4 regions of the Staphylococcus sp. HMSC071G07 genome follow, and region 1 is predicted to be linked to each of the others. Evidence: riboswitches for the same ligand, from Rfam matches in the RefSeq annotation. Region 1 holds a riboswitch; each other region holds the start of a gene.
The links. Region 1 has a riboswitch for thiamine pyrophosphate ahead of tenA (thiaminase II). Riboswitches for the same ligand answer to the same signal wherever they lie in the genome.
Positions count from the first base shown of each region.

Region 1 (5,257 bases):
AAAGTACCTGGACCTGCACCATTCGCTAATGACTCCGCTTGTTCTGCCGCAATGTTGAATGCACTCACTGCCTCTATTAAACATTCCGCATCAGGGTGGCGATCACGTTGTAAGAAACTTGCGATGACCGCGCCGAGCAAGCAACCTGCACCTGTCACTTTCGCGAGTAATGGCGAACCATTCGCTAACTCGAAACAACGCCCCTCTTGAACCACTACATCTTTCTCACCTGTGATCAAAATCGCTGTGTGGAATTTGTCGTATGCTTTCTTAGCGATATCCACAGCATCTAAATCATCTGCGCTATCTGTTCCTTTCATCGTCGTGTCAGAATCAAGAAGCGTCAGAATTTCTGAAGCGTTTCCTTTAATGACTGTTGGACGAACCACTTTCAAGAATTTGCTGCAATAGGACTTACGAAACTTCGAAGCCCCTACTGCAACGGGATCAAAGACAATCGGACAGTCTTTCGATTGCGCGGTGTGAGCAATCGCTAACATGTCCTCACCGCGCGCTTGCGTTACTGTTCCAATGTTAATTAACAAAGCGCCTGCCACTTGAGCGAAAGCATCTGATTCTTCTGGCGCCTCACTCATAGCAGGACTCGCACCTATACTCAATAATCCATTTGCTGTAAAGTTCTTCACCACATCATTCGTGTAGCACACAGTTAATGGATTATTCTCTCGTAATTGATCTAACTTACTCATCATCTAAGCCTTCTTTCTTCATGTACGCGAAATGATTTACTGGGCCGCGTCCTTGCCCAATTTCTGGCGTATACTTAATGCTCAAGGCAATAAAGTCTTTCGCTTTCTTCACAGCTTCGTATATCGTACGCCCCTTTGCAAGTTCTGCAGCAATCACTGCTGAGAAAGTACAACCTGTGCCGTGTGTATGTTTCGTATTATAACGCGGTGATTCAAACGTGTAGACATCATCGCGAGTGAATAAATAGTCTTTCGCATGCGTACGACTTGTCGCATGTCCACCTTTGATTACGACACCCTTACTGCCAATTTCATCTATAAAGATGTGTCCCGCTTTGTAGACATCATCTTCAGATTCAATCTTCATCCCCACGATTTCTTCCGCTTCAGGTAAGTTCGGTGTCGCTACATCTGCGAGTGGTAGTAAAATGTTCTGTAAATTGCCTTTCGCTTGATCATCCATTAATGAGTCGCCACTTTTAGCCAACATCACAGGATCAATCACGTAAGGAATATCAGGATAACGCTCTAAATATTGACGAATTAATTTCATCATATCTTCTGACGCAATCATCCCTGTCTTGATTGCATGTGGAAGCTCATCGTCAAAAACGCTATCTAACTGTTCTTGAAGCCAGTCCAGCTCGAGGTTATGAATATGTTGAACCCCCATTGTGTTCTGAGCGACGATACTCGTAATCGCCGCCATTCCGTATACGCTACAAGAATGGAAAGATTTCAAATCTGCCATGACTCCTGCGCCGCCTGTAGGATCTGTACCTGCTATCGTTAAAGCAATCTTAGGCTTATTCATGCGTTTGACCTCCATAGTTCCACGCTTCTTGGTTGTAAGACATACCGAAGAAATTGCGTTCGTGAATTGTACTTTGTAAGAAACTTTCTTTCACTTCTTGACGTTCTTTGTCATCCATATCGGCAGTTAATTGATCCATTAATTTATCCATCACATCGACTAAGTCATCCATTTCTGTACTGTAGAACTCAAACCATTTCGCTAATACAGAATCACGATTGAGTGCATTGTCATTAAGCGCTCTCTTCGCAATGACTTGATAAACGTATGGACATGGTGCCATCGCTGCTATCGTATGGGCTGCGTTCTCTTTCGCATAAGCATTGTAATACATATGTTTGATGTAGTGATCGCCGCTCGGTGGCCAAACCTTTTCAGTCACAATCTCTTCGTAAGGTTTGTTCACGTAATCCGCTAAGATTTCATGCGCTTCAACTTCGCCATCCACGATAAATTGAATCTGTTCAACGAGGAATTTCACTTCGTCGAGACTTGGCACTTTAGGTATGAGTAATGCATAGATATTCGCAAACTCACGTAAGTAAGATGCGTCAGCTTTGAGATAGAAATAAACCGCTTCATTAGGCAATTTGCCGTGTAACATATCTTGGATAAAAGGATCGTTGTAAATGTCCTCGATAATAGGTTGTGATGCTTCTTTCAATTCTTCGGAAAACTTCATCATTATGCCTCCTAATAAAAAACTACATTCCAACGTAGGAATGTAGTTTTAGACAGAAACATATTGATATTAAGGCTAAAATACTACTTTCCTACGTTGGTACTAACCAATTCAGGTTATAAGGGTCTGACATACCGTCATCTCAGCTTACTAGCTCCCCTAGTAGTTTAATGATTTATTTGATTTAAACATAACAGATTTAGCCTTGTGGTGCAAAAGAATGCGTTGCAATTTCAATATGAACTATTATCTTATTGTTGTTCTTGTTTATGCACTTCAGTCAATTTGTCGATAATCGCTTGAGCTAAAGCTTGACTACCATCATATGCGAAATATTCCGTATGGTTCGCAGATTTCGCATACCAGTCGACCACATGTACATTTTTATACCGTTTCTCAGCGGCGTGAATCTCGCTGTTTACATGGTTCTGATAATCTCTAGGCACACGTGTGGTCACTAGATAAATATTCGCATCTTTCAAAGTGCCGATGAGCTCATCGAGTTGTTCTTTCGTAAAGTCGCCGTTCGTACCGAGTTCAAGAACAACGTCTTGTTTCGGTGAATTATAGTTACTATACGAACCTTGGACGAGTGGTTTCGCTTCAATGAGTTGACGCCCTACTTTACCGTCGATCACTGCTTTCGGTACTTTATCTTGGAAGACTTGACCGATATCCACCATTACGGAATCACCAATTAACAATGGTTCAATCTTCTTCAAATCGAGTTTCTTCGTATCTTTATTAATCTTCGGACCTGTCGTTGGTTGATGTTGATGCAGCTTTTTCTTGTTACTGCTAAATGATGTTTGTTTCTTCTCGTGGTGTTTAGAAGCAAGTGAGTCGAAACGTCCAGTATAGAGTAAGGCAATCGAAGCTACGAAGACGAGTAAAATAAGCCCACGTCCGAAGCGTTTGATTTTAATTGGATTAATAGAGAAAGCCTTCCAACCTTTGCGGCGAATCGGATTCTCTATACAATGATAAGATAGTTCTGTCATCGCTAACATGAGCGCGATATCAATCATATAGGCATACCATGGGATTTGTCCGGCTACAAAATGCTTGTGCGTAAATACGATGACTAGGAAATGCCACAAGTAGAGGCTGTAAGACCTTTTACCAATATAGACAAAGAGTGGATTACCCATCACTTTCGCAAAGTTACCTGAAGGATGCACTGCACTCGCAATGACCAACAACGTGAGTAGTGAAATCGCGTAGAATCCGCCGTGATAAAGCCAACTACTCTCATATTTTACCACGACGAAGAGCACGAGCAGAACCACTGTGCTGACTAAACCTATGATATCAATGCTCGACTTTAGACCTTTGGAAATATCTTTCTTGAGACTAAAAGGCGGCCATAAAAAAGCTAAAAGCGAACCTAATAGCAACGTTTGAAGACGCGTATCCGTACCGAAGTAAACGCGCGAAATATCGTGATGAAGATGGAACAATATCGCCATCGTCAACATCGACACTAAAGAGATAATGAAGAGCATTGACATGACGAGTTTCTTATTATTCAACTTTAACAATAAATAAAGAATGATTGGATAGAAAACATAATATTGTTCTTCAATCGCTAAGGACCATAAATGCTTAAACGGCGCTATCTTGAACTGATCAAAGTAATCTAAATGTTGGAAGATATACCACCAGTTCGACACGTAGAACAACGCAGCTAAGACATCTTTCTTCGTTTCAGTGATAATACTCGGTTCAAATATCAATATATAAATGAGCGTAATCACGATAAGGAAGAATAGTGCAGGTATCAACCTCTTAAAGCGTCGTAACCAGAATTGTCCAAGATTAATACCTTGATTGAGATAATACTCTGAGACGAGCAACGAGGTAATCAGATATCCCGATATGACGAAGAACGTGTCTACACCGAGAAAGCCACCCGTCAGCCATTGACTATTGAGATGATAAATAATGATGGCTAGTACAGCGACAGCCCTAAAGCCATCAAGACCTGGCATATATTTAGGTTTATACAATTTATGCGTACGTTTCATTTCATGATTTGTATTCATGCTGTCATCTTTCCTTCTTATTATGTATATCGAGTCGGTAGTGCTGGAGTTCAATGGAAATCGGAAATCTTTATGTGCGTAGTGGTGGTTCGTGCGAATTTGTGTAAGTTATTTACCGAATTAGGACGTGTGATGCCCCCTAGTCGATGTGATTAAATAACAAAGTTATAGAAGTAAACTGATTCTTAAATTCACATTCTTGTTATATATTTTTAGATTAAAATGCAATTAAAAATTATTCCATACTTTCGCCTCGCATGTCTTATAAGAAAATTAAAGAATAGATTTATTTTAGCATACTTTGAAGTGTAGGAGTAGAGACTTAAGAGGAAAATTTTTACGGAGAATTAATGATTAAGAGAGAAATTCAATAAACCGAAAGAATAAAACAAAGAGCAGGACTAAAAACCTTTATAGATTAAAGTCCTGCTCTTATACTCACTTATTTATTATGTTCTTCAACCAATCGACGTGTGATTAGATCTGTCAATGCTTTACTTCCCTCGTATTCTAAATGAATACCATCGTAAGCGAAATAGTCCTTATGTCCTTCTGATTCTTTATACCAATCAATCACATGAACATTTTTATGCTTTTTCTCAGCTTTATGCATTTCTTTATTCACATGATCTTGATAATCTCTTGGCACTCTGACAGTAACGAGATAGATATTTGCGTCATTAAAGTTTTTAATCAATTCTTCTAATTGATCCTTAGTAAAGTCACCATTCGTACCGAGTTCGAGCACTACGTCTTTATCTTTGTTAGTGTAATCTTGATATTTATCTGTCGCTAAAGCATTGGCTTCAGTTAATTGGCGTCCTACTTTACCATCAATTGTCGCATTAGGCACTTTATCTTGGAAGACTTTTCCGATATCCACCATGACTGAGTCACCCACGAGTAACGGTTCTAAATCTTTTGCCTCAGTCTTATCTTGCCCGTCCTCTGAATCTTTCTGATCATCCTTGTCTTGATTGTCATCTTTTTTATCGTCTGAAGCTTT
Region 1 is NZ_KV804785.1:23,438-28,694, forward strand. It holds gene thiM (hydroxyethylthiazole kinase) at 1-710, opposite strand, end outside; gene thiD (bifunctional hydroxymethylpyrimidine kinase/phosphomethylpyrimidine kinase) at 703-1,524, opposite strand; gene tenA (thiaminase II) at 1,517-2,206, opposite strand; TPP riboswitch at 2,278-2,377, opposite strand; gene HMPREF2802_RS11025 (acyltransferase family protein) at 2,458-4,251, opposite strand; gene HMPREF2802_RS11030 (acyltransferase family protein) at 4,694-5,257, opposite strand, start outside.

Region 2 (5,257 bases), on a different contig from region 1:
TCGGTACATCATCTTCCTGAATATCGATGCGTTGTTTCCATTTATCAACGAATTGATCTTTCTTGTTACGCATTTTTTCAATATCCATACTACGACGTGTCTTATGAGTAATCTCCGTCGTTTTATCTTGTAAGTGTTTAATACGTTCTTTCGTTTGGTTCGTCATTGACTCTTTGTTCGTCCGTGATAATTCTGGTTCTTCTTCACCTAACTCTTGCTTAGTTAACGGAAGAGAGCGACGTAAGAACAAGAAGTTCCAAATCGCCATTTGACCGAGTAACCACATCACTAAGAAGAAAGCATTCACACTCAAGATGTCAATCGGGATAATATCATTATTGTCTACACGGCCATATAGCACAACTTGCGTGATAAGGTAAGAAATACCATAGCTAAAGATAATCCATAAATAATGATATTTACGATGATTCGGATTTAAATCATCTTTATAAACGATATAACCAATGTGAATGATAAAAGGAATCACAAAGATAATCGCAAAGAAACTATAAACTTGCGTCATCAAGACGAGTGTAATGATAAAGAATAGTATTCCGATGACTAAGAAGAATACAGAAATATCATAGTCGTAAGAAGTTGTTCTGAACAACAGAATACCTATACCGATAACTAATAAACCGAACAGAATGATGATAATCGCACTGACGATTGGAAAGCTACCAATAAACGTACTCATTACTCGAATAATTTCTGCAAAGAATGCGTTAATAAAGTCCCATACATTATGTATGTTTAAGTTGATCTTATCTTTCCCATTAAGCATGTGAATGAAAGATAAATTAAGTAATATAATAACACCTATTAACAGTGCGACTGCACCGATAATATAGCTGTATATAATTTCGGCGTGTTTTTTAAGGAAAGACATTCATTTCACCTCAAAACAATTATATATGAACATATCCATGTTGTCTCTATATCGTACAAGAAATAGGTCTAGAGACCGAAATTTCTCACACTTTTCTCGCTTATGATTAAACATGAGCTACAATGTCTGTTTCAGTATGTAAAATCATTGAAACAAGTAACGATGGTGCTTTGTCACACCAATTTATAAATTTAAGTTCTTTTCTGTAAACAAGCTGAGTCGCGATTTGTATTCTCGATCCCTACTTTATCTGTAAAAGTAAATGAAGCGTTTATAGCACACAGCAATCGCATTTGAACTTGAGCTTACCTTTCATGTGTGCACACTAACGCTTTGTTCGAATGTGAGATAAGTATGTAAATTATAACGCACGCGACCTATCAACTCAACTTACTTCTTCTATTTCCATTTCGCCCAGTAAAGAAACAGATTTTACAACATTATTGTGTGTAAATTATTTAAAACGGGTATAATACTAATGGTAAGAATAATCAACAAAGGAGCCTGATTCCCATGACAAATGAAGATAAGAACAAACAAGCAGCTGAACAAGCAAAAGAACAAGAAGAGCAATTAAAGGATAAGAAAGAACAAGCTGAAGATAACGTTAAAGAAACAAAACAGAACGTCCAAGATTCTTTAGATTAATAGCCAAACATCGTTCGAATTCTACACATTTTATTCGTAAGATAAACACAAACCCTATAATTATTAGTCGCAAGGCACGCGTCACTCACACCTAATATCATGTGGCGCGTGCATTTTCACGTGCTTTTTAATGTAATTATACTACTCTATGACCCCACTAAACCGAACTTCTCTGACATATCTCAAGAAAGCCTTGACAATCGTTCTCAACCAGTCTACATTAGAATTAAATTACAAATCAATCTAACGCACTAGGGGTGTTATGTTATAACTGAGATGAGGTAGAACCTCAAACCCTTTGAACCTGATCTAGATGATACTAGCGTAGGAAAGTGAGCGATTACTATTATGTTAAGCTCTGCCTTTTATGACTCGGCAGAGTCTTCATCCAATGTTTATTTCTTTCTGTTTGTTTTTCGCGCAACTTCTAGATGAGGTTGTGCGTTTTTTATTGGGAGGAAATAGATATGACAAGAGCTTCAAGAGGTTTAAAGCTTTCCGACATACTCGTCACAGTCTTAATCGCAGTCGTCTTCGCGATTATTTATAACGTTTGGAATTTCGTATATGATTTTTCTAAAATATCTGGTTTACACGTAGAAGAAATCGTCTACGGCATGTGGTTTATGGCAGCGGTCGTTGCTTATCTCATCATTCCTAAACCTGGTATCGCAATTCTAGCTGAGTTTGCAGCAGGTGCTGGTGAAACCATCGTCATGGGCCGCTTCGATGTCCCTACGATGATTTACGGTTTACTCCAAGGTGTCGCTTGTGAGGTTATCTTCCTCATCTTCCGCTACAAATCACGTTCAGCTGCAGTAGCTATGCTTGCTGGATTAATGGCAGCGATTATTACCTTGCCACTCGACTTCGCGTATGGCTACCTCAATGAGTTGACAGGTTGGAACTTAACACTGTACATCGTCTTCAGATTAATCGGTGGTCTGTTAGTCGCAGGTTTACTGTCTTACTACATCGTCAAGGTGCTGGATCAGACCGGAGTAACCAAACTCTTCAGACCTGCATCTAAAAAAGATTACGATAACTTGTAAGGAGACGATACTGTGCTATCGACTAAAAATTTACGTCTGAAGTATCCGAATGGTGAACATAAGATCTTCGACGGTCTCAATTTAACAATTCATGACAAAGAGAAAGTACTCTTACTCGGTCCCTCTGGGGCGGGTAAGAGTACATTATTAAATGTGTTAAGTGGCATCGTTCCTGAATTAATTGAACTTCCGATGAAATATGACGACTTACATATTGATGAACATTGTGGCATGATTTTTCAAGATCCTGACACACAGTTCTGCATGCCGAAAGTGAAAGAAGAACTCGGCTTTATTCTTGAGAATCGACAAGTGCCACGTTCCGAAATGGACCAAGCGATTCAACGCGCTTTAGATTCAGTAGGTCTCAATGTTGATCCTGATCAATACGTAAACCAGCTCAGCGGCGGTATGAAACAGAAATTAGCGATTGCAGAAACGTTACTGCAACAAGCTGAGACCCTTTTCCTAGATGAGCCAACAGCTATGCTTGATACAGAAGCCACAGCTGAATTGTGGAGCAAGATCAAAGATTTCTGGGAAGACCAAACTGTCGTGATCGTGGAGCATAAGGTTGAACATATTTGGGAACACATCGACCGTGTCATTCTACTCAATTATAACGCCGAGATTATTGCTGATGACAAACCCGAAGCAATTCTCGCTCAACACGAGGAGCTACTGACCGAGTACGGGGTATGGCATCCAAATGCATGGGATTATGCGCCCAAAGCACAGGATACATCCTCCACCCCTACTGAGCCTGTCTTTCATTATCAAGATGGAGCTATTCGTCGCGGTAACAAGACGTTGATCGCTCTTGACGAATTTACCGTTTCCTTAGGTGAGTGGATCACGATTACAGGTAAAAATGGTACCGGCAAAACGACATTGCTCGAATCTATGATGCAGTTAATCAAATACGATGGCAAGATGATCTATGACGGACATTATTTAAAGAAAATCAAGGATGCAGCGCAACATATGTATCTCGTGTATCAAAATCCTGAACTACAGTTTATTACGCAATCCGTTTATGATGAAATCTTTATTCAATTTAGTCAAAAAGATAACAAGAAAGCACAACAACAAACGAAAGAGATGTTACGCTTACTCAATTTAGAACGTGTGCAGAACCAACATCCGTTCGAATTGTCTATGGGGCAAAAGCGTCGTCTGAGTGTGGCAACTGCGTTAAGTTCACCAGCAGATATCATCATGTTGGATGAGCCTACCTTTGGATTGGATAGCCATAATACTTTTAACTTGATCCAACTCTTCCAAGAACGTGTAGCACAAGGTCAGACGATTATCATGATTACACACGACCCAGAAATTATTGCACGCTATCCTTCTCGACAAATTCACGTCGAAGATCAGCAGTTACATGAAGTAAGAAAGACAGGTGATATGCATGTTTGAAGCGTGGAAAGTACGCAACACCTTTGTCCATGATGTCAATGTAATTACGAAGATTGTGATGGCGATACTCTTATTCGTCTTCGTCATCTTTATTCACCAATTCGATATCATGATTTATACAACGATACTGATGTTTCTGTTTCTAGTCTTATTTAACGGCGTACAGTTTAAAGTTGTAGGTATCTTCACCTTCTTCGCAATTTTGTTTGCGATTATATCGTCATTATCGATGATTCTTTATGGAGAAGGAACACATACCCTATTTAAACTTGGTTTCATCCATATTACACGTGAGAGTTTCATTCGCGGTATACATTTATCGTTACGTTTATTAACGGTCTCCTCTATGGGGATACTGATTTCATTAACTTCTGAAATCGTCATGATTTTTTACAGTATGATGCAGCACTTAAAGGTGAAACCGAAGTTCGCCTATGCGTTTATGGCAGCCATTCGTATGGTGCCCATTATGATCACATCATTTATTCAATTGCGTCATTCACTCAAGATGCGTTATCAAGTTATAGATGCACAACACTATCGAGGGCTGAAACGTTTGAAACATTTGTTTATCCCGTTGCTCAGTCAGAACATTCGCCGTGCACACCAACTTTCTGTCGCGATGGAGATGAAAGGCTTCCAAGATGGTCCACGTACGTATTACTACAAAGCACCATTTTCATACAAAGATATCGTGTTTATCGTTGTGACCTTAGCATTACTCGCCATCAGTTGTTACCTGGCACACGTGCTACCACTGACAGGCATTCCAGATGTACGTAGCCATAATTTCTAGCTATTTTTCTTAAGTTTTGTAAAAGGCGAGCGGATTTGGCAATAGAAAATGATGGCTCTTAGCCGATAGCAGCCAATCCCTTTTATCACTAAACAATGCTGAACTTTGAGACAATCATTGACATTCACCACATCTCAAAAACCCCGTTCCAAACAATTCATGGAACGGGGTTAAATTATGTCTCATTGTACATTCATCTACATTAAGTTAGCATGCTCAGCACTCAATTACTACTCTAGCTTAACGTAACGCTTTGTCACTAATATCATTACGATAGAATAAAGCATCGTTAGCTACGGGTTCTACTGCTTCATAAGCGGCTTTCTTCGCTTCAGCAATATCTTTGCCTTCTCCTAAAGCTAAGATTACACGGCCACCTGAAGTAACGAAGTGGTCACCTTCTTTTTTCAAACCACTCACGAAATATTTACCTTCATCTAAAGTGAAGCC
Region 2 is NZ_KV804768.1:142,300-147,556, forward strand. It holds gene auxA (lipoteichoic acid stability factor AuxA) at 1-889, opposite strand, end outside; gene graF (glycopeptide resistance-associated protein GraF) at 1,403-1,537, shown strand; TPP riboswitch at 1,781-1,885, shown strand; gene HMPREF2802_RS05010 (ECF transporter S component) at 2,005-2,589, shown strand; gene HMPREF2802_RS05015 (ABC transporter ATP-binding protein) at 2,602-4,011, shown strand; gene HMPREF2802_RS05020 (energy-coupling factor transporter transmembrane component T family protein) at 4,004-4,807, shown strand; gene purD (phosphoribosylamine--glycine ligase) at 5,048-5,257, opposite strand, start outside.
Region 2: linked by a shared signal. The riboswitch ahead of HMPREF2802_RS05010 (ECF transporter S component) and the one ahead of tenA (thiaminase II) in region 1 are both predicted to bind thiamine pyrophosphate.

Region 3 (5,257 bases), on a different contig from region 1:
GTTCCAAGAAACGGAGTACACTGCATCTGCATATTTGGCTGCTAAAGCTATGCCTTGCTTAGATGCTCCCGCTTGCATTGCGACAGGTTTGCCTTGTGGACTTTGTGGTGTAGTGGATGGTCCATTTACTTGAAAATGTTTCCCTTGATGAGCGAACGAATCGATTTTCTGACTATCTACAATTTCTTGTTTTTTGCGATCAGGTGAAAAAGCCTCAGAATTCCAAGAAGTGAGGAGTTGATTTATCACTTTCGCAAATTCGTCTGCTTTCGCATAACGTGCTTCTCTTTCTGGTAATTTAGGCATACTATGATTTTGCGCTTCTTGATCAGTCATTGAAGTGACGAGGTTCCAACCGACGCGTCCTCCAGTAATATGATCTAAACTTAAAAGTTGACGAGCCACGGTAAAGGGATTACTGAACGTGCTAGAAATTGTTGAAACAAGACCTACATGCTTTGTAACTTGTGAAATTGCAGTTAGATTAATGAGTGGATCGTACCAGAATGCAGGTAGGGAACGATTGTCACTAGGATTGAATGCTTGGTTGTCGGCGAAGAAGACTGCATCGAAATAGCCTTTTTCAGCAAGTTGTGCAAGGTGTTGGTAATAAGAAATGGAACCGATTTGTTCGATAGATGAGTCTTTCATGAGCCACGCAGCCTGATGGTGACCACAACCCAATAGTAAGATACCAATATGTATATGTTTGTTTTGCATTTTACGAAACCGCCTTTACTAGATATTTTTTAAAATTGCATAAGGAACTGTTTTACAAAAATACAAAAGCTAAAGCCCGCTATAATTAAAGAAACGAGCTTTAGCAAGATCTCATTAATTCATCGTTAAACCGCCATCAACTGTAATATTCTGACCCGTAATGTTGGTCGCGTGTTCTGATGCTAAATGAGCAACCATGTTAGCCACATCTTGAGGTGTAGTGACTTGTCTTGTCGGCGTAGTTTGAGCGATTAAATCAAACACTTCTGGCGTCGTAGCTGCACTTGCATCTGTCGTTTTCAACAAACCGCCAGACACTACGTTCGCAGTAATGCCGTGTTGACCCAATTCAGAAGCAAGATTACGAGTGAAGCCGATTAGACCCGCTTTGGCAGTCGTATATTCATGATAAGGCACCACCGGATTCTGATATAAATTGGTACCAATACTGATAATACTGCCGGAGTGACGCTCCATAAATTGAGGAATGACACTTTGAGAAACATTAAATGCCGCTTTCAAAGTACCGTTAATTTGTTGTTGATAGTCTTCCCAATTGAGGTCTTTAAATGATTTCTGCGCATTAGGATCGAATTTAAAGCCAACAAGCGCATTGTTGACCACCACATCGATTTGTCCAAAGTGCTCAGTGGCTTGTTTGACCATTGCTTCAACCTCTTCGCGTTCGGTAACGTCGGCTTGGATTGCGATGGCTTGATGTTCGTATCCTTTAATCAGTGCTTCAGCCTCTTCTTTACTTCGATGATAGTTCACTACCACGTTGAATCCTTGTTTGAGTAGCGTTTTGGCGATTGTTGCTCCGAGTCCTCTGCTGCTTCCTGTTACTAATACTGTTCTTGTCATATTTAACACTCCCTAGTCCAATTTTTTGGCAAATAAAAATACACAACCTTCACGAGGAAAGTTGTGTAAAAGACGTAAACGAATCTATAAATAATCATAGTAAGCGTGATTAATTATTGTGAATCGGTACTACACTTTCCTCCGCTAGCGCAAACTAGATCAGGTTCAAAGGGTTTGGGCCAGGCCCATCTCAGTTCGATGACACCCCTAGTGTATGTATGAAGTTATACTCTAAATGTAAGGTTATTACATGTCAGAGTCAAGATTAGTGAGTTTTGGTGGGAGGGTGAAAATGAAAAACTGTCACGATAATCGTTTGAAATTTAGAAATCTGTACATATTTTGTGAGAGGATAATTTTGTCAAAACTTCTTTAAGGTTCGTTTTTTAAGTTCTAAAATTTTAAAATTCATCTCCTAATCAACTTCAGATTATGGTACGTTATTAATAGATTATGGAAAAAATTGGGAGGGCTACCATGATTTATAAGTCGGAGAAAATGTTAAATATGATCGGTATAGGACTACAGATGTTGACTATATCGGTATTAATACCGTATGCGTTATATAAGACGCGCATGCATATTTATATTAATAAGAAACTTGAAGGGGTTGCTGACCAAATGATTGGCTATCCGATTGAATCATCGGATCAAACTTTATTTTGGTTATGTATCCTAATGATAGTGAGTGTTATTACAATAATATTAGCTTTTGTTGCTGCTAAAAATTTTAAAAATAGACCCAAACTCACAATAACTTTGATGTTTATTTGTGCTTTCTTAAGTTTGGTGACGAGCTTGCCAGCTGTCGTAATTTGGATTATTGCTGGTATAAAGACGATAAATACATATAAAAGAAATGGTAGAAGTGAAATAGTGAGAGAGAATGAAACTTCAAAAATTAAAAAAATGGACGGATTTGAATTAGGATTACTTATAGCAAGTTTGTCTATTAGTATTCTTTGTATATTTATTTACGCGTTAGCAACTATCCCTTATGCAATGATTATAAATTCTGAGGCATCCCGTACATTCTATCGCGATCCAAGTGTCATAGATGGTTATACTCAAACCATGATATACAAATCATTTTTATATACGAGTTTCATATACTCTGGATTATTAGTTACCGTAATTGCGATAGTAGTGCTGATTATCTATTTAATTAAAAGTAAAAGCGTTAATTTCTTAAAAGCGAATTTATTTATTATCGTTGGTTGTGCTAATTTAATATTTAACATTATTGCAGGCATGTTCTTACTTATATTAGGAATTCTGTTATATAACAAAATGGGACAAAAACCAGAATATGATGAGAATAATCGACGAGAAGAATTAGCACAGTAAAAAATAGCGAGATTCACTGGAATGGTGAGTCTCGCTATTTAATTTACTTCTCATTCTCATAAATTTCTTCATTAACAGTATTTTGCAGTGTATTAACTTGATTTAATCCTGCTTTCATTAGGATGAAAACTAAAAGCCAACCGAGGACAATTAAAATAATGATTTTCAGGTTATAACTACCTAAAAATGTTATATTTACGTCCCAAATTGCGTGTAATATAACAGATGCGAAAAAGAAAAATAAGAATCTTGGATCTACGATGTTATTAAACTCGAATTTCGCTTCACTTTTAGCAATAACTACGGCAGCACCTACAATCGCCGCCCAAACAAGATGACTTCCAAGGCCTGTCCAAGCACGTAGGATGATCATATTCATGAAATCACCTTGAGTAAATAAGCCAAATTTCAAAATATAACCTGCTGATTCAAAGACGGCAAAACCTGCTCCAATTGCGGCTCCTATGAGTAATCCATTAAGAATCTTATTTGTCTTACTCATGTTCACAATTATGATAATGATAATTGCTTTACCAAGTTCTTCTACGATTCCTATAGAGATGGCATCAGTGAGCGTCATTAATCCAAATACTTCTGCCTCTTCGCTAAATGATACAAAGTTATAGAGGAAGAGTGTAACTAAAAGTGAGAATACGCCCCCAATAAAGAACCATTTCAGAACTTCGAAGATACTGATATTTTTAAAAGCGTTAGTCTCATAGAAAAAGAAGAGTCCTGATAAAGGTACAGTTAAGGCACCAGTAAAGATAAGACCTGGAATGGCGTTCTCATTTCCAAATGATGTAGCCATAACCCATAAAAGTACAAATGTTATAGCCATGGCCGCAAATACTCGAGAAAATAGCCATGGGCGGCCCCATTCATTGGAAACATCTTTAAGGGCAGGCGTCGTTTCTTTAGTACCTGCAATAAAGATGCGATCGGCTTCTTCTCGTGAGTGAGATTTAAATACTTCTGAGAACATATCGCGTAAATTGAGATTTAGACTTTCTTCATTTCCTGCCATTTTACCGATAGATTTCGTCGTATTGTTGAATAATTGTTTCGCTTCGTCCGCGAGACTCACGTTCTCTTTAGTTTGATTTTCGAGAGATTCCGTATGTGAGAAATTAGAATTTGAAGCGGTCGCTAAGTTGAAACCGCACTGCATACAGAATTTGTCGTCTGGATTGACTTCTGCATGACAACTTGGACAGTGAGGGACTGAAGTAGTTTGTGCTTCTTCAGAATATGTAGCACCATCATTTTCTAAATTATTACCGCAATACATGCAGAATTTATCTTCAGGATTAACTTTTTGATTACATTTCGAACATTGCATGAGCATCCACCTTTGTTTTTTTATGTATAGTCATATTTTAATTTATTATTAAAGGAATTGCTATATGATTTTTGGATTGATTAAAAGGGGAAGCACATAATTTACGCATACTTAGAAAATAGATGTTTAGAATTTTTTAAATAAGTAATTAAATTCACGTTATTTCATGATAAACTATGTTTGAGCAAAGTCAGAAGGGAGTTTACATAATTATGAAATATAAATCAGAACGTGTGTCATCTTGGGTTGCTGTCGGATTAATGGGACTCGCATTATTAGGGTGCTTTCTAGGAACTATCTTTTTCGCAATTATGGGTAATCAAACGAAAGAAGGACTTATAGCTACAGATGCATTTAGTTATAGTGAAGCTGATGATTTTATTACTTTGTGGGGACCTATATCAGTTTTTTTCCTCATTTCATCTATTATTCTCATTATTTTTGGTATTATTGGTTCGATTTGGATAGGCAAGAAGACGAAAGCAGCAGCGATTATGCTTTTGGTTATTGGTATTCTATCAATAGTCTTTAACTTTTGGCCAATCGGTCTGATTTGGATTATTGTTAGTATTAATCTTTTCCGCAAACATTCTAAAGAGCAACCTAGCCAAGGACCTCACCAAGGTACATATGATAGACAACAAGATTATACTAACGAGCAAGATAAACACGCTGATTTTCTAGAAGATGATGCTCGTCGTTATACGAAAGAAGTTAAAGACGATCCGTACAAGTATTAATAAATGTTAATGATATGTCACCCAATTATCGAAACAGTGATAGTTGGGTGGTTTTTTATTTAAAGTAGAAACCTCCTCCAACCTTGTCCCCATCTGTCTTAATAGAAATGTCAAATTTTCCTAACCTGCTTGTGTTGTAAAAGCAAGAAATCTTTATTATGATTAGAAATTGCGTGTGACAAGAACGATAACAATAATGAATATTTAGGACTTTTTAGCGAAAATCTAAAAGGTTCTTTTTGTT
Region 3 is NZ_KV804784.1:320,587-325,843, forward strand. It holds gene HMPREF2802_RS10780 (LLM class flavin-dependent oxidoreductase) at 1-720, opposite strand, end outside; gene HMPREF2802_RS10785 (3-oxoacyl-ACP reductase) at 835-1,584, opposite strand; TPP riboswitch at 1,704-1,803, opposite strand; gene HMPREF2802_RS10790 (DUF4064 domain-containing protein) at 2,062-2,931, shown strand; gene HMPREF2802_RS10795 (PrsW family glutamic-type intramembrane protease) at 2,975-4,273, opposite strand; gene HMPREF2802_RS10800 (DUF4064 domain-containing protein) at 4,486-5,013, shown strand.
Region 3: linked by a shared signal. The riboswitch ahead of HMPREF2802_RS10785 (3-oxoacyl-ACP reductase) and the one ahead of tenA (thiaminase II) in region 1 are both predicted to bind thiamine pyrophosphate.

Region 4 (5,257 bases), on a different contig from region 1:
GTGGAATCATTTCAGCAGCGATCTTAATTTCAGCTGCTACGTTAATTCGAGGTGAAGAAGTATCGAGTGTCATCCAGCTCGCTCGACCTTTAGAACCTATCTTAGGTCAAGCAGCACCCTACGCAATGAGTATTGGCTTGTTTGCCGCAGGTCTTTCTTCTGCTCTCGCTTCTCCAACAGGTGCAGCTGCTACGATTAGTAGTTTACTTGGTTGGAAAGATGGCATGTCGAGCAAGAAATATAAGACCGTCTTTGCATGCATCATCATCGTCGGCATTATTTCTTCTGCTTTAGGATTCGAACCGCTTCAGGTGGTACTTGTCGCACAAGCATTAAATGGAATGATCTTGCCGATTGTTGCGATTGTGATCTTTATTATCGTCAATCGCCGTCGTCTACTCGGCGACTATGTCAATAACTGGAAATGGAATGTGATTGGTGGACTTGTCGTTGCAGTCATTACTTTTCTCGGTGGTTATAGCTTAGTGGATGCTGTAGCGCAATTATTTTAGCTTTAATTATACCCAGCGTATATAATGAATATAAAGAGAAAGACTTTGTTATTAAGGCACTTCGAAATATGTTACGCTACAACTACCCAGAATGGAGTGAAGATCCTTGCGTTCAAACATCACGATGTTATTACTAATCATCATAGGCTGGATTCTTGGAATCACGTTGATTGTGAGTGGTTTCATCAATCACCACTACGTTGTTATGAGTGTCGGTATTGTGGGACTAATCATGAATATCTACTATTATGTTCAATATCGCCAAAGATCCAGAGAAGATTAAGAACGCTAACGAAAGGAGTTGAAGGTAATGGATAACAGTATGCTATCACCTTTAGCGACAATTGTTACGTTGATTGTGGCAATTATCATGCTCATCATGGCTTTAGTCGGTCATCATTCCGTCTTAGCCTTCTTCGCGTTAATCTTGGTTCTTCTACAACTGTTTAAAGTCTACGTTAATTATAAGAAGAACTTTACGCACGAGGATGATAGAGACCATATTGAATAAGGATTTGTGATTGTTAAAACTGCGCTGTAATAAGAGCGCAGTTTTTCTATATGTATACGGGGGTTAGGCGAATTTGCGGGCCGCGACGCAATGTTTTATCACTTATAACAATTCTTATATTTATAGTAGCTCTAGTTGGCTATCACCATTTACTAGCATACTTTAGTCTGGTATTAATAATACTACATGCTTTGATTATAAAAAGAATGACGAAAGGCAATATGGAAAGTATGAATCATTATTTAGAAAGTGAGGTAATACTATTTTTGGTAAGGATAAAGATGAAGACCGTTTCGTGACGGAGAAAGCTTCGAGTGATAAGAATGTTAGAACTTATATACTAACCGACAAAGTGACTGGAAATCAGTATTTAGCAAGTTGGGTTTCAACAGGTGGTGGTCTCACTCCTCTACTTGATGAGAATGGGAACATTAGTAAATCAGACCGATACCCTGAATAATTTAAGAGCTGGATTTCGTTTACCCCTATCGTTAGATTTAAGTATAAATATACGTCGTTTAACATGGGGAACACTAACGGAATCCAGCTTCTTTTTTATGAGAATAGTTGTTTGCTATTTCGGTTAAATATACTTTCTTTTTCTTCTTCAGTGAAGTAATTTGTACGACTTATATCTTGCTGCATTTTATCTATCCAAGAATCTGGCGCATAATGCGCATCTGAACCGAAGAGCACATGTGACACATCTGTCGTTTCTTTTAAGCTTGCAAAGGTCGCATCCCCTGTCGAAAGCGCTGTATCGTAATAGAATCGACTAAAGTATTCCGAAACGGTTGAGTTTAACGTATTCCAGTCATCAAGACCATGTTTATACTGCTTAAACATCTTCGCATATTTCACAGGGTGTTTGATAACCGTCTTCACTAAATCTTTCTTCTTACTCCCCATCATCGGCTGTAAACGCGATTTCGGATCTTCCATAATATAGCGTTGTGTCTCTAACGCCTCATGAATACGCCATTTCAGATACGGTAACGTTCCACCTGCATGCGCGAGAATAAACTTCAACTGATCATAACGTTCCATCGTGCCACTGAGTACAAGGTTCGTTGCTGCGCGTGTCGTATTAAACGTAAATTCTTCGAGGAAATCTGCAAAGACATATTGCGGTTTCGCAACTTTATCTGACGTTGAACTTGGATGTACAAAGACGATACCTTGATGACGGTTAATCTCAGCCATCACTGAATCGAACTGATCATCACCTAAATACGCATCGCCATAGTTAGACAATAAACCAACGCCATCTAAATTTAATTCTTCAAGCGCATATTTCACTTCCGCGATAGACTCTTTGACATGCGGCATAGGGAGTAAAGCGAAACTTTTGAAACGCCCAGGATACTTCGCCTTGAGTTCAGCTTGGTATTCATTGACTTGACGTGCGACTTTCGCTGCTTTCTTTTTCTTAAAAGGAAGTGTCGCTGGCTCTGAAATTGAAGTCACACCGACATCAATACCTAACTCGTCCATCATTCGTAGACTATCTTCAGGCTCCCAATCTTTAATAGGATAACCACCTGCTGTCGTTACGCCAATCTTCTTCAATGCATGTTTATAAATTTGAGGGATAATATGATGATGAATATCTACTATTTGTGGAGACATGGTAAAACCTTCTTTCGGGATAATGTATTAGTTTCTACTATTATATTTTACTACTTGAACAATAGTAAACGCACTTACTCTCCAATATAAAATACAGATTAAATCAGAAGAAAATATATGTTTCTAAGAGACGCTCATAAGTTAATGTATTATTGTTTTTACTTTTTATAAAGCTACTTACAAAAGTATGTAAAGTTATTCATTCAATATAAGTTTGTAACTTCTGTTAATTATTGCTATGATATAAATGTAATTTCATATTACATTGCTAGGGGTGCTTTAAAGTGCTGAAAGAGGAGGATTCCTCAACCCTTTGGACCTGAACTAGATAATACTAGCGTAGGGAAGCAAATGAACGTACGAAGAGTAGTGAATATACAAGGGCTTAGTTGCTCTACTCTATCGTTTTGTAAGTCAATCCACGTGGGATTTCATATGGATAACGCGTGATTAGTGCGAGATTTATCATTATTAAGCACTTGCAGAATAGATAATGGCTTACACACGAGACGTCTCTATATGTCGTTCTTTGCGCATTCCTTCTTAAGGATGTGCTTTTTTAATATTTACTACTTAATTATAGAAATCAAATTGATTATATTCTTAACTGCCACAATTCACCTGCCTATCAGTTGATTTCTCTTAACCGCTTCTCTTGAACCTCTCCACTTAAGCCCTCCTAGCGCAATTTAATGGAGGAGGACTTTAATTTCATGAAACAAGAAAATATTGAACTTCAGAAAGCATTTCCCGCGAGTGAACGCGTATTTAGACAAGGTATGGATAGCGATATCAAGGTGCCTTTTAGAAAAATAAACCTCTCAGAAACAGTCTTTGAGAATGAAACGCGCACAAATGAACCACTCTATGTCTACGATACTGCAGGACCTTATCACTCTAAAGATTACGAAGTCGACGTCTTCAAAGGTATCCCTAAGACGCGTGAACAATGGATTGAAGATCGACAAGATACGCAAACGTATACCGGTCGCCGTGTACAGTCGATTGATAACGGCTTTAAAAAAGCAGGACATAAGAAGTTAGTTGAACATCCATTTGAGTATGACCCTAGAAAGTCTAGTAGCGACAAACCTGTTACTCAAATGTACTATGCCCAACAAGGCATCATCACGAAAGAAATGAAGTTTATCGCTTGCCGTGAAGACGTCGAACCGGAGTTCGTTCGTGAAGAAATCGCTCGTGGACGTGCAATCATCCCAAATAACGTCAATCACCCTGAATCTGAACCGATGATTATCGGTAAGAACTTCCAAGTGAAGATTAATGCGAATATCGGAAACTCTGCTGTCTCTTCATCTATCGAAGCAGAGATTGAGAAATTAGTGTGGGCGATTCACTGGGGCGCTGATACGATCATGGATCTTTCTACAGGTAAGAATATTCATGCGACGCGCGAATATCTTTTACGCAACTCACCTGTCCCAGTAGGCACTGTACCTATCTATCAGGCATTAGAAAAAGTCGATGGTGTCGCTGAAGATTTAACATGGGAAGTCTATCGCGACACGCTCATCGAACAAGCTGAACAAGGCGTAGATTACTTTACTATCCACGCGGGTGTCCGCCTGCAATACGTACCGATGACAGTCGATCGTCTCACAGGTATTGTCTCTCGTGGTGGTTCAATCATGGCGCAATGGTGTTTAGCGCATCACGAAGAAAGCTTCTTATACGAGCATTTTAGTGAAATATGCGACATCCTCGCTCAATACGATATCGCAGTGTCCCTAGGAGATGGCTTGAGACCAGGTTCGATTTATGACGCGAATGACGAGAGTCAAATTGCGGAGCTTAAGACATTAGGTGAACTGACAGATATCGCTTGGGACCATGGTGTGCAAGTGATGATTGAAGGTCCAGGTCACATTCCAATGCATAAGATTAAGGAGAACCAAGATTTAGCAGACTTCTACTGTAAAGAGGCGCCGTTCTACACTTTAGGCCCGCTAACGACAGATATCGCTCCAGCGTATGACCACATCACTTCAGCGATTGGTGCTGCGAACATCGCGAGCCATGGTACTGCGATGTTATGCTACGTGACGCCGAAAGAGCACCTCGGTTTGCCGAATAAAGACGATGTGCGTGAAGGTGTTGTTACCTACAAGATTGCGGCACATGCGGCTGATTTAGCTAAGGGGCTTAAAAATGCTGAAGAGCGCGACCATGCGATTAGTAAAGCGCGCTTTGAGTTCAGATGGATCGACCAATTTAATCTTTCATTAGATCCTGAAAAAGCTAGAGAATACCACGACCAAACTTTACCTGCTGAAGCTGCTAAAGTGGCACACTTCTGCAGTATGTGTGGACCTAAATTCTGTTCAATGAAGATTTCACATAATATTAGAGAAGAACATCAAGAGAAGTTAGAAGGTATGAAGGAAAAGGCCGAAGAGTTTAAAGAACAAGGAAGTAAGATTTATCATTAATTTGTGTATAGAGTGCGTTAAAGTAGTTTCATCGGACGAGAAGTATGAATTTTTATAGAGTGAACTAGCATGAAATCTTAAATCCAAAGGCATTAGATAATTTTTTTAAATAATGCGCTTTTCTATTGCTTTATCGTACTAAACTGAAGTATAAT
Region 4 is NZ_KV804768.1:635,836-641,092, forward strand. It holds gene HMPREF2802_RS07460 (Nramp family divalent metal transporter) at 1-512, shown strand, start outside; gene HMPREF2802_RS12160 (hypothetical protein) at 619-795, shown strand; gene HMPREF2802_RS07465 (hypothetical protein) at 823-1,023, shown strand; gene HMPREF2802_RS11850 (DUF6440 family protein) at 1,319-1,483, shown strand; gene HMPREF2802_RS07470 (amidohydrolase family protein) at 1,579-2,652, opposite strand; TPP riboswitch at 2,913-3,015, shown strand; gene thiC (phosphomethylpyrimidine synthase ThiC) at 3,366-5,102, shown strand.
Region 4: linked by a shared signal. The riboswitch ahead of thiC (phosphomethylpyrimidine synthase ThiC) and the one ahead of tenA (thiaminase II) in region 1 are both predicted to bind thiamine pyrophosphate.